DNA from 3 places in the Anoxybacillus sp. P3H1B genome. Region 2 is predicted to be linked to each of the others. Evidence: riboswitches for the same ligand, from Rfam matches in the RefSeq annotation. Region 2 holds a riboswitch; each other region holds the start of a gene.
What was found. A riboswitch is a leader RNA that binds a small molecule or an ion and turns the genes downstream of it on or off. The one in region 2 is predicted to bind S-adenosylmethionine.
Positions count from the first base shown of each region.

Region 1 (4,216 bases), on a different contig from region 2:
CCGTTGTGGACAAGCTTTACCGTTTCGCCGACGGAAAGCTCAGCTGCTTTTTGTTCACTCACAGCAAGCGTAATCGGAATGCTCCAAACGATGCCATTAGCAAGGCGCATCGTTTTCACAACAGATTCGTAGTCTTCCTTTCCTAAAAATCCTGTTAGCGGGCTGTATGCGCCGGTACCGATAAGTTCAAGATCGCTTAATTCTGCATTGGACAGCTCAATTTTTTTCGTCACAGAGTGGAATGGATATTCCGGGTTCCAACGATTGATTAATGTACCGCCATGTGGGATGCTTAAGCTCATTTTCATTCCTCCTAAAATATAGTAAGTAGGGCCGCTATGGTTAGCAAGCGTTGTTAATGATTGATATCGCTTGTGTTTATAAAAGCGATAGGATAACTGTGATTTAATGTTAAATTCCTTCGCCATGTTCGTGCAAAGAGCGCTTTTCTTCTGTCGCTGTTTTTTTGAGACTGATGATTCCTAAGGTGGACAGAAAGACGCTAAAAATAGCAATAAACGTGTAAATATCGCTGTCCAGCAGTAATTTCACAAGACTATAAGCGATAACAAGAGAAAAAATAGGTGAAACAACCCAAACCTTTAACAGCTGAATAACAATTCGTTTTTGCCAAATGTACGTTCCTGTTTTGGCTGTTCCGATTCCGATAATAGCGGATGTGGTAATCTGCGTTAATGGAACTGGCAGACCGAAAAGGGAAGAAAGAATAACAAGGATGGCTCCTGTTCCTGAGATCGCGCATCCTTCAAACGGAGAAAAATGAATAATTTTTTTCCCGTTCGTTTCAAGCACGCGCCCGCCCAGTAAAACGGCTCCTAATGCTACAAATAAGCCGCCAAAAAAAGTGCCGGAATTCACTGAGATCAAATTGGCGCCGACGAGAGGGCCGACAGCGTTGGCCACGTTGTTCATTCCAGCTGAAAAAGCTTCAAAAAAGCCAGTCACAATTAACAAGGACATCAGGCTTTTTTTCCACATGCCCTGTTCAATGTAGGGATGTTTTTCTTTAAGCCGCAAAAACCATTTTCCAACGATAAAGGTAAAAGTAAAGGCGATGACTGGAATGATGATCCAAATGGAAACAATAAATAGAAGTTTAGAAAGATATAACGTTTGATAAGCCATGCCGGCACCGACGACAGCACCAACCGTAATTTCGCTTGTTGATAGTGGAATTCCTATCATGTTGGCCGCAAATAAGGAAATAGTCGAAGCTGCTAGAATAATCGTGACAATTTTAATCGTTAAAATGGACGAAGGGATGATGCCAGAACCAATTGTTTTCACGACTTCTCCTCCGCCAAGACTCCCTAGAAAAACACCGAGACCACAAAGAAGGAGGGCGATGGATTTCCGCTGAATGGCTCCTGAGCCATAGGCTACTCCCATCGCTGCGGCTGCTCCGCTAGCTCCGATATTCATGGCGAAAAAGAAGGAGACGGCAAAAGCAACGGCTAAAAGCATGTATGCCCCTCCTTATGATTCATGGAGGCCGCATTCGACTTTTCCGCGTCCAGCCCATCTGCCTGAACGCAAATCATTTGCATCAAGCGCAGGAGATGTGCACGGCTCACAGCCAATGCTTGGGTAGCCTTTATCATGAAGCTCGTTGTATGGCAGCTGATGTTTATAGACATAGTTCCATACGTCTTTCCAAGTCCAGTGAATCAGCGGACATATTTTAATAGATTGAAATTTTGGGTCTTTATTCAGAAATTCCACATGTCTCCGTGTGGAAGACTGCTCACGGCGCAATCCAGAAATCCAGGCTGGCACACCTGTCAAGACTTCGCGCAGCGGGATAATTTTGCGAATTTCACAGCAGCGATTTGGCTCCTGCACCCATAGTTGCTCTCCCATTTGTTCTGCCTGCTCTTCTAGCGATAGGCGCGGCTTTTTCATTACAATGCGAAGCGAAGGATATTTTTTTTGAACTTTTTCAATCGTTTCGTATGTTTCGCGAAAATGGAGACCCGTATCGAGAAAAACAACGGTTGCGTCCGGTTTAACTTTAGAGATTAGATCGATTAAGACGATGCCCTCAATACCGAAGCTACAGGCATAAACAACCTCATCTCCATAATGCTCATAAACCCATCGAATAACATCTAAGGCTCCTTTTGTTTCATTGTCAATTGAGAAGAATGGCATTTCTCCATTCCATGTGTCATAAGTCAGCAAGGTTGTTTCCTCCTTCATTTGGTGGTAAAAAAAGACAGTTTTCACCTTGCTCTGTACGATAGAAGGGAAAACCGCCTCTAGTTTGTCTAGTCAGCGCGCCTTATTATTTAATTCTTATCTTTTCGTTTTTTTCAAGTTGAATCACTTTGCCGTCTTGGATCACAAGCGTGATCGTGCCAAATTTCATTGACTGCAGCATTTCTTGTATTCTAGTAAAAATGGCAGCGATTTGCTGTTCATTTCCCATTGCGATTCCTCCTTAGTGTCAATAAATAAAAAAGCTTTCCATTTCGGAAAGACAAAGGAGGCTGCCTATTTCACCTTATCTCCCAAAATGGTTCCCATTTGGATGGACGTAGCACCTTGCTTCATGAATTTGAAGTAGGTTGCCGGGGTTCATTGGGCCAGTTCCCTCCCCCACTCTTGATAAGTATGTAATTGACTAAAATTTTAACATAATTCGAATAAATGTCAACCCGAGTTTTTCGATAGGAATTTATTTTTTCATTTTAACATTATTTGTCGAGAAGTCTCCTATCTCTTAATGAAGTGCTGGTCGGGGAGGTTCATTCATGTGATGGGGAATATAGAATGAAAAGGGATAACATCATATAGATCGTTATGAAAATGGGAAAAGATAGGAAGGGAGAAGAGGGGGAGGCCATTTTTCAAAATGGTTCCATTTTACTTCCCGCGATTAGCTGCGATCTTTGTTTGCTAAGCGGGATCTGCGGGAGAATATGCCTAAAAGAATGACAGACAACGACCATTTGGACATTGTCTGTCACCTAAAAAGCTGACGAGGCGCCTTTTTATAGAAAAAACGGAGCAGGCGCGGACACCGCTTCCAGCATGGAAAAGCCTCTATCTTGTTTCGTTATCGTTTGCGTAAATTTCCAAGCTCTTCGACAATGGCTTGCATTTCATTAGGGCTGAAGGAGCTTTTTCTCATGACCATTTCATAAAGATCTCTTAACTCCTCATATAGCGTTTCGTCAAAATGGGATGACTTCATCACATCAAAGTTGAGAACCTTCAGCTTTTCCTTTATTTTTTCAATCATGTATTCCATATTTTCAAGAGATTTTTGCGATAAATCCAAAAGTCTCATCCTTTCTGAATTTGATGGATAGAGTCATTGTACCATATGGAAGGAATGAAAGAATATACATGTATACTGTTATTTTGTTTATAATGGATAGCGAAGGGAGATGTGTTGTGATGATTAAAGTGTTATTTGTTTGTCTTGGGAATATTTGCCGATCACCAATGGCTGAAGCCATTTTTCGCGACTTGGTCAAAAAAGAAGGGCTTGAAGATCAAATTATGATCGATTCGGCGGGAACGGGGAATTGGCATATCGGCAATCCGCCTCATGAAGGAACGCAAAGCATTTTAACAAAGAAGGGAATTGATTTTTCAGGAATTCGGGCAAGACAAATTGGCGAAGAGGATTTGCGGATGTTTGACTATATTATTGCGATGGATGTCGAAAACATGGAGGATTTAAAGCGCTTGGCTGGATATAATAAAGCTGGCTTTGTTGGCCGTTTACTTGATTTTGTTCCAGACAGCGATATAGCTGATGTACCGGATCCTTATTATACAGGTAATTTTACCGAAGTGTACGAGCTAATCCAAAAGGGCTGCCGGCATTTGCTTGAAGCGATTAAAAAAGAACAAGGAATATAATCAACCAAAGGGGGAGGAGAAGATGAAAATCGCAAGAAACATCATGATCGGAGCGGTTATTGGTGCAGCTGTTTCGCTGCTTGATCGAGAAACGAGGCATTCGCTGAAAGAGGTATGGGGGCAACGGGGCAAGCTGATTCGCCAGCTGCCAGAGCGAATCCATGAATGCCGCGAGAGTATAGGACAGCTTGCGGAAGACGTAGTCTATACAGCGGAAAAAATAAAAGAAGTAGCTGAAAAAACACCAGAGATGATCGAGTGGGTAAAAGAATCATACGATGCAATCAAGCATAAAGATCTTCGCCTGAAAAAGTGAAGGGAG
Region 1 is NZ_LPUG01000010.1:57,421-61,636, forward strand. It holds gene sat (sulfate adenylyltransferase) at 1-302, opposite strand, end outside; gene AT864_RS03820 (inorganic phosphate transporter) at 412-1,485, opposite strand; gene AT864_RS03825 (phosphoadenylyl-sulfate reductase) at 1,498-2,202, opposite strand; gene AT864_RS17435 (YezD family protein) at 2,306-2,449, opposite strand; SAM riboswitch class I at 2,522-2,635, opposite strand; gene AT864_RS03830 (DUF1128 domain-containing protein) at 3,080-3,304, opposite strand; gene AT864_RS03835 (low molecular weight protein-tyrosine-phosphatase) at 3,424-3,894, shown strand; gene AT864_RS03840 (YtxH domain-containing protein) at 3,917-4,210, shown strand.
Region 1: another riboswitch for S-adenosylmethionine. It lies ahead of AT864_RS17435 (YezD family protein); the one in region 2 lies ahead of AT864_RS04215 (hypothetical protein).

Region 2 (4,216 bases):
ATATTATTTTATGAAGATGGGTTAAGATATCTTTTATTTGACGATTACGAAACTCCTTATTGGTATCCGGCAGAATTATTTGAAGTTATTGAAAATAAAATACCTGAAACATGGTATTACAAGTTTTATGGATATGACGAGGAAGGGATTTCTGCAATCTGGGGGTATGATGAATTAGTGCATTCCGAGAAGCATTTTGATGGATTAAGTGAGCAAGAGCCAGAAGAAATAGAATTATTTCTAAAGATAAAAAAAGAAATGTATAATTAGATTGAATTTTTTGGTGGTTATCGCGATGATAACCATCATATTTGTTTTTGAAGATATGATGGCGATAACGACTAAACGGTATGGGCGAACAGGAAACCAAATACGGTGACGAACCAAAACGGCGATCCGTTCTATTATGTCACCAACTACCGCGGCGATGTCGTCAGCATTGTCGACGAAAACGGCGCGACGGTCGCGAATTATAGCTATGATCCATGGGGAAAAGTACTTTCGGTTTCGGAAAATGCGGCAGTGACTGGACAGCCAATAGGATATGCAAGAGGGCATCAAACGGGAGGGATTCCGACAAATGTTGTTGAAGATGTAATGAAGAACGGCACTTCAAGAACAGTCATTAGAAACAGTGCAATTAGAATTATTTACAAACATAATGGTGTTAGAGTTGCCGCTGAAGAACGAGGGAAAATCGTGATAGCTCCCATGCGATACTATTAGTGAAAGAGTAGGGTTCAGCGAATATTAGGAGGCAATGAAATGAGAAGGGATTATTATGAAAGAATTGAAAGAGCCGTCAAGTATATTCATGATCATTATGACGAGCCTATTCATCTTGATACATTAGCCAACGTTTCCCATTTTTCGAAATATCATTTTAATCGTATCTTCACTTCGATTGTTGGAATGACACCGATGTCTTATGTGAAAAAAATTCGTCTGCAAAAGTCGGTGTATTACTTAACTGAAACGACTAAATCTATCTTGGAAATCTCCAATCTCTGTGGTTTTGGCTCCGTTTCAAATTTTAATGCTGCTTTTAAACAACATTTTCACATGGTTCCCAGTGACGTAAGAAAAAAACATCAAAATCGCAATATTTCATTAGATATAAGCAAGAATCAAGAAGAATGGTCTGCTCCGATCCGTTATACTTACGCTAACCATCATTTATTAAGGAGAATATGGAGCATGAATATAATGATTAAAGAGCTTCCTGACTATGAAGTGGCTTTTGTTAGGCATGTGGGTAGTTATTTAGAAACGTATTATGCATGGAATCAATTAAACGAATGGGCAAACCGAAACGGATTGTATCCGCCAGAGCACGATTTTATTGGCATCTCATTGGATGATCCACTTGTTGTAGAAGAATTTGCTTGCCGCTATGATGCGTGTGTGACGCTGCCGACCGGTTTCAAGGGAGATGAAGATCCCGATATTCAATATAAAACAATACCTGGCGGATTATATGCCTTATATCAGTTTTACGATACGATTGATAAATTAGCGATTGCGTATCAAAGTTTATTTGGACAGTGGTTGCCAAATAGTGAGTATGATGCGGATGATAGGCCGTGCCTGGAATTTTGTATGAATAATCCAGAAACAGATCCGGAAGGAAAGTGTAAAGTTCATTTATATGTCCCTATAAAAGAAAGGGGATCATCTAGCGGGGGCTAGGAATAGGACGAATGATCTGGCGACGATGGTCGATCGTAATGAAGAAGTCCTTGTTATTTCGATGTTATGAATCCTGGTTTTTGGAAATTAAAAAATGGTTGTCATTTCCATAAAATAATGGTAGCATAGGAATAACTGAATAAGTCTTATCAAGAGTGAACGAGAGATCGGGCTCAATGACTTCACAGCAACCTGCGCTTGACGCAAGGTGCTCCTACCCGCAAAGCGCTTCGCTTTGAATGATAAGGACGGCTTCAAGCTCTTTTCGCGTCATTCATGGCGGAAAGAGCTTTTTATTTTGGCAGAGCCGTTTGTGACCATTCTTATTGAGAAAGGGGCGAGCATGATGAGTGAAACGATCCGCAGGTACATGGCGTGCCATATGAAAGCTGCTTCATTCGCTTTACATGTTGCCAGCGGTGTAAAACGTCAGCTTTGTCAATGGGATTCTACAGCGATTTTTTACATTGATCACCATACGAACTTTTTTCTATTGTATGGGCAAGCATTTGGAAAACCGTTTCAACTGTTACTTACGTTGGCGGAAGTGGAAGTGTTCAAAGCAGAAGAGCCCTATGCGCTCGATCGTTACATTTGGCGGGAGCTAAGAGAGCAAGGGCTGCCGGTCGGGCAGATTGATTAAAAACGTTAGAAAAGAAAAAGGAGAGGGAGCTATGGAAGTCGAAATAGATGAGCATGCCGGTATTCGAGGAAAAGACATGGAAACAAATGTCAGCGGAATGAGATTGACTCAGCGAAATGGGCGGTTCTTGTCTCCTAAATGGCATGTCGCTATGCTCATTGATCCTTTCGAAACCTTTACCTTAGTGAGAGGGAGTGAAACAAGAAAAAGGACGGTTGCCATCGCTTAGGGTACCGCTCATGAGGAAAAACGGTAGGGCCTTTATTTTTTCTTCGGCACGAGCAGCAAATGGCCGGAATTCTCAAATCGGTAAAGTAAAAAGAGAAAAACAAGCGTCCCGATGTAAAGCGGGACCTTGTTTGGGATTTTCATGTTACGATCTTTGATTAGAGGGAACGATCGATATGATCTATTATTTTGTTGTTAATAAAATCTCGGGAAACGGAAAAGGGCTGAAAGTTTGGAAAAAGGTTGAAAAGCTGCTTCAAGAGAAGCAGGTAAATTATCAAGTTCGTTTTACAGAACGTCCAAAACATGCGGTAGAAATAGTGAAGGAGTTTTCTTCTGAAGCATGCAATGCGGTTGTCGCCGTTGGCGGCGATGGCACAATCCACGATGTGGCAAACGGGCTCATTCATTCGAATATACCTTTAGGGATTATTCCGGCAGGGTCAGGAAATGATTTAGCAAGGGCTCTTGATATACCGATGGACTATAAAAGGGCGTTGGAACGTATTTTAAGAGGAAAGAAAAGAAAAATGGACGTTGGAAAAATTGGCGAAGAATACTGCATGACTGTAACGGGAATCGGATTTGACGGCAAAGTGGCCGAGATCAACAATGCTGCTAAATATAAAGATTTATTAAATCTCGTTAGGTTAGGCGATCTTTCCTATGGATTGAGCGTTTTGCATGCTTTATTCCAATATCGTCCCGTCCGCATTCAATTAAAAATTGACGGGGAGGTTCAATCTTTTTCAAATGCATGGTTCATTGCCATTGCTAATACTCCGAATTACGGCGGAGGGATTAAAATATGTCCGGATGCTTGTTACTATGACGGATTTTTTGACATTTGTATCGTACATAGCGTCACAAAATGGGAGCTGTTACGCACGTTTCCAAAAGCGTATAAAGGAAAGCATGTTTCACATCCAAGTGTCACCATGATCAAAGGAAAACAGGTAGAAATTATCGCTGAACCGCCGATAATTGTCCAAAGCGATGGCGAGATTCTCACGAAAACTCCAGTGAATGTAACGATTCAGAAGGAGGCGTTGCTAATTATGTGACCCTCCCGCAGGCAAAAAAGCTGTTCAAGCAATTTATTTTCATCTAAGGAACGCTTTGTGGGCAAATGAATAGGTTCACTGGCGTTTCTTGTTCGAGAGAAGAAGCAGGAAGCTCATTCTGTTTTTTAGTAGCATACTAGATCATATCAGCACTGGGGAAATGATATATTTATACTATTTTATAAATTCTAAAAATTAATTGAAAAATAGTGGAAAAAGTGATTAAATAAATGGTAAGTAGTATACATTTCAGTGATGATGCTTAAATTCGTTGCACGAAATTATAGAAACGATGTTTCTTATTACGAAACAATAAGGGGTGTGAGGATTGCTCGCCACAGAATTTTTATCAGAATTAAAGGCGATTTTGCGCGACAGCCACGTTCAAGTAGAAGAAGATGTGGGACATCCGCTGGGAAATAGCGGTCGGGTCACCGTTTGTCCGCAGTCGGAAGAGGAGATTTCCAATGTTTTAATGTATGCAGACAACCATGGAAAAAAAGTAACGATTGTCGGCGGCGGAACGAAGAGAGGATTTGGCGGGGGAACGGAAGTCGCCGATCTTTTGCTTTCACTGGCGGAATATAAAGGA
Region 2 is NZ_LPUG01000011.1:7,859-12,074, forward strand. It holds gene AT864_RS04200 (hypothetical protein) at 1-270, shown strand, start outside; gene AT864_RS04205 (hypothetical protein) at 376-726, shown strand; gene AT864_RS17470 (GyrI-like domain-containing protein) at 766-1,689, shown strand; SAM riboswitch class I at 1,833-1,938, shown strand; gene AT864_RS04215 (hypothetical protein) at 1,988-2,332, shown strand; gene AT864_RS04220 (hypothetical protein) at 2,364-2,561, shown strand; gene AT864_RS04225 (diacylglycerol kinase family protein) at 2,737-3,624, shown strand; gene AT864_RS04230 (FAD-binding oxidoreductase) at 3,953-4,216, shown strand, end outside.

Region 3 (4,216 bases), on a different contig from region 2:
AATATTTGAAAGCGAATTCATCTTATCAAATGAAAGGAAAAACACTAAAAGAACTGCTGGAGGAAACAGAAAAAGCAGCGATTCAACAAAGCCTGCAGCGCTGCGGCCGTGATAAACAAAAAGCCGCGAAAGAACTGGGCATCAGCAAATCAGCCATGTATGAAAAAATCAAAAAATACGGTTTATCATAATGTAAAGATTCCACTTTTTCGGAAATCATTCCGGGAAAGCGGAATCTTTTCGTCATATTGGGATGTATATCTTGTCCTTTTCAAGTAAGGTGCTGTTTAACTGCAAGCGCCATCGGCTCAGTCGCTCCGTCCCGCACTGCGGCGGCCATAGCCTCCTCGGCGGGCGCTTTTCTAATTGCCGTGATTCAAATGCTGATGAAAGAGCTTCCAGAGGAACGGAATGGAAAGGACAGGAGGACAATCAAACGGTTTTCGTTTCATTCCTTTTTATTGGCATATTTTTTGCAATAAAAAACAAATGAATCACTCTAAAAAGGAGGGGAGAAAAGAAGGCGAGGTCAATTGGTGCCGAAATGTCAATGAGGAAACGCATCGCTTTTACCTTTTTCTGCGTGAAACTGTAAGTCGTTGACCGCTGTTGTGTTGGAGACAAACATAGGGGGTGCTGAGGAAATGTGGAGTATGATCGGTCTCATTGGGGGATTGGCTTTATTAATTTATTTGACCATGAGAGGGATGAATTTATTTATTGCCGCGCCGTTATGCGCCCTTTTAGTGGCGGTGCTGGGCGGATTGGCCCTTTTCCCGCAGCAGGTTGGCGAGGGGGAGGCCAGCTTTGTCGGAAATTATATGGCAGGATTTTCCAGTTTTATTCAATCGTGGTATTTAATGTTTTTACTTGGCGCCATTTTTGGAAAAGTCATGGAGGATAGCGGAGCGGCAGAAAGTGTAGCACAATGGATTGTCGCAAAGCTTGGCATGAAGCGAACGGTTTTGGCGGTTGTAATTGCCTGCGCCGTACTGACATACGGCGGTGTCAGCCTATTTGTCGTAGCGTTTTCCGTTTATCCGATGGCTGTCAGTTTATTTAAACAAGCGAATTTGCCGCGGCGTTTTATTCCGGGGGCATTAGCGTTTGGGTCCGTGACGTTTTCGATGACATCAGCTGGTTCGCCGGAAATTCAAAACTGGATTCCCATTGAGTATTTAAAAACATCGCCGTATGCAGGTTGGGAAGTTAGCATCATTGTCTCCATTTTCATGGCGATTTTCGGGTATTGGTGGTTAAAGCGCATGGTGATGAAAGCGGTTGCAAAAGGAGAGAAATTTGTAGCAAGAGAGGGAGATCCACTGGACGGTACAAGGGAATTGCCGCCTCCTATTTTGGGGTTTATTCCGCTTCTTGTCGTGTTGGTAATTGCTTTTGTTTTCCATCATTCGTTGCAGCAATCGGCATTAATCGTGGCGCTTCTTGGCGGAGTCATTGCGGTATATGCTCTCAATCGCCGCTATTTCCAAAACTTTAGCGGGGCTGTTTCTGAGGGAACTTTAGGCGCATTGATCGCGCTTGGAAATACGGCGGCCGTCGTCGGTTTTGGCGGTGTGGCGAAAGCCGTTCCAGCGTTTACGGATGCCGTGCACGCGATTACCAGTATTCCAGGCAGTCCATTAATTGGCAGCGCTATTGCTGTCAGTGTCATCGCTGGCCTAACCGGCTCGTCATCAGGAGGTCAGGCTATTGCTCTTCCGTTGCTCGCTCCGCATTATTTGGATATGGGAGTCCATCCTGAAGCGCTGCATCGGGTGGTCGCGATTTCGTCAGGAGCTTTGGATTCTTTGCCGCATAATGGCTATGTCGTGACAACGATTCGAGCGATTTGCGGTGAAACGCACCGCGAGGCATATGGCGCGGTTGGGGCTTTAACGGTTATTGTACCTGCTCTTGGGACGATTCTTGCGATTATTCTTTTCTCATTAGGACTAGGGATATGAACGAGGAGGAATGAAAAATGGTAGACGATCAAGTATTGTTCATAACAGGAGCGGCGCAAGGAATCGGCTTTGAAATCGCCAAATGCTTTGCTGAGCATGGCACGAAAGTCGTTCTTAGTGATATCAATGAAAGGGCTGTCCAAAAAGCAGCCGAATCGTTATGTGCACAAGGCTGGGATGCATGGGGACTGAAGTGTGATGTAACAAAAGAAGAGGAAATCAAACAAATGTTGGCTCAAACTGTTTCTCGTTATGGCCGGATTGACATTTTAGTGAATAACGCTGGGCTGCAGCATGTGGCGCCGATTGAAGAATTTCCTTCCGAATCGTTTGAAAAACTGATTCGCGTCATGCTTATTGCGCCGTTTTTGGCGATAAAGCATGTATTTCCCATCATGAAGCAGCAGCGTTATGGCCGGATTATCAATATGGCCTCGATTAACGGTTTGGTCGGCTTTGCCGGCAAAGCGGCGTATAATAGCGCGAAACATGGGGTCATTGGCCTAACCAAAGTAGCTGCTCTAGAAGGAGCCGCTCATGGTATTACAGTGAACGCTTTATGCCCGGGATATGTCGATACGCCGCTTGTACGCAACCAGCTGGCCGATTTGGCCGCAACACGCCGCGTGCCGCTTGAGCATGTATTAGAGGAAGTCATTTATCCGCTTGTGCCGCAGCAGCGCCTGCTGTCAACGAAAGAAGTGGCCGATTATGCGCTCTTTTTAGCAAGCGAAAAAGCAAAGGGAATTACCGGGCAGGCCGTTGTGATCGATGGAGGATATACCGCGCAGTAAAAAAAAGCTTGCAAATTATCAGAAAATCATGTAAATTGATAGAAAATCAGAAAATTCCATATCGTCGTTCATTCTTATCAAGAGAAGCGGAGGGAACTGGCCCAGTGAAGCTTCAGCAACCAGCCGATATCGGTCAGGTGCTAAATCCAGCGAATTGGTTTCAATTCGAAAGATAAGAAGAAGCGCTTTTGTTGATCTGTAAAAGTCTTCTTCTTAAAGAAGGCTTTTTTTATTGGAGGAAAGGAAGGAGAAAAAAGGATGGAAAAAGTAGAAACCTTACTGGCGCAGATTGGCAACAGAAGCGAGAAGCTGACAGGAACCGTCAATCCGCCTGTCTATTTTTCCACCGCTTATCGCCATGAGGGAATTGGTCAATCAACAGGATTTGATTACATCCGTACCGGAAACCCGACGCGCAAAATTGTAGAAGAAGCCATTGCTAAACTGGAGGGAGGAGATCAAGGGTATGCATTCAGTTCGGGAATGGCGGCGATTCAGACGGTGCTTTCCCTGTTTGAAAGCGGTGATGAATTTTTAGTGTCTGCCGATTTATATGGAGGAACGTATCGGCTATTTGAAAGAGGCTGGAGAAAGTACGGCTTAGCGTTTCATTATGTTGACTTTCGCGACATACAATTAGTGGAGAAATCGATTTCGAAAAACACAAAGGCGATTTTTTTAGAAACGCCGACAAACCCGCTTATGCAGGAGACAGACATCGACGAGGTGGCGAAACTGGCCAAACGCCACGGGCTGCTTTTGATTGTGGATAATACGTTTTATACGCCTGTGATCCAGCAGCCGATTCGCCACGGAGCGGATCTCGTCATCCATAGCGCAACAAAATATTTAGGAGGTCATAATGATGTGCTCGCTGGTCTCGTCGTCGCAAAGGGTGAGCCTCTTTGTCAACGGCTGGCCGAGTATCACAACGCAATCGGCGCGGTCCTGTCGCCATTTGATTCATGGCTGTTGATTCGCGGCATGAAAACACTGGCGCTGCGAATGAGGCAACATGAAGAAAATGCGCGGAGAATCAGCGAATTTTTGGCATCACACGAAGCGGTCACGGATGTGCTGTATCCAAGAAGAGGAGGCATGCTGTCCTTTCGCCTGCGTGAAGAGCGGTGGGTCAACCGCTTTTTGCAAAGCTTAAACGTCATTACATTCGCTGAAAGCTTAGGAGGAGTTGAAAGTTTTATTACATACCCGGCGACGCAAACGCATGCCGATATCCCTGAAGAGATTCGGATTGCCAATGGGGTATGCAACCGCTTATTGCGCTTTTCTGTAGGCATTGAGCATGTGGAGGATTTAATCGCTGATTTGTCGCAGGCCTTGGAAAATATGAAAGAGGTGTAGCGCAATGGAAAAATCATTTTCATTTCAAACCAACTTATTGCATAACAAATGGAAAGTGGATGAGCAGACAGGAGCGGTCAGCGTGCCCATTCAGCA
Region 3 is NZ_LPUG01000012.1:303,765-307,980, forward strand. It holds gene AT864_RS08805 (sigma-54-dependent Fis family transcriptional regulator) at 1-191, shown strand, start outside; gene AT864_RS08815 (GntP family permease) at 645-1,964, shown strand; gene AT864_RS08820 (3-hydroxybutyrate dehydrogenase) at 1,982-2,758, shown strand; SAM riboswitch class I at 2,830-2,937, shown strand; gene AT864_RS08825 (methionine biosynthesis PLP-dependent protein) at 3,017-4,120, shown strand; gene metC (cystathionine beta-lyase) at 4,125-4,216, shown strand, end outside.
Region 3: another riboswitch for S-adenosylmethionine. It lies ahead of AT864_RS08825 (methionine biosynthesis PLP-dependent protein); the one in region 2 lies ahead of AT864_RS04215 (hypothetical protein).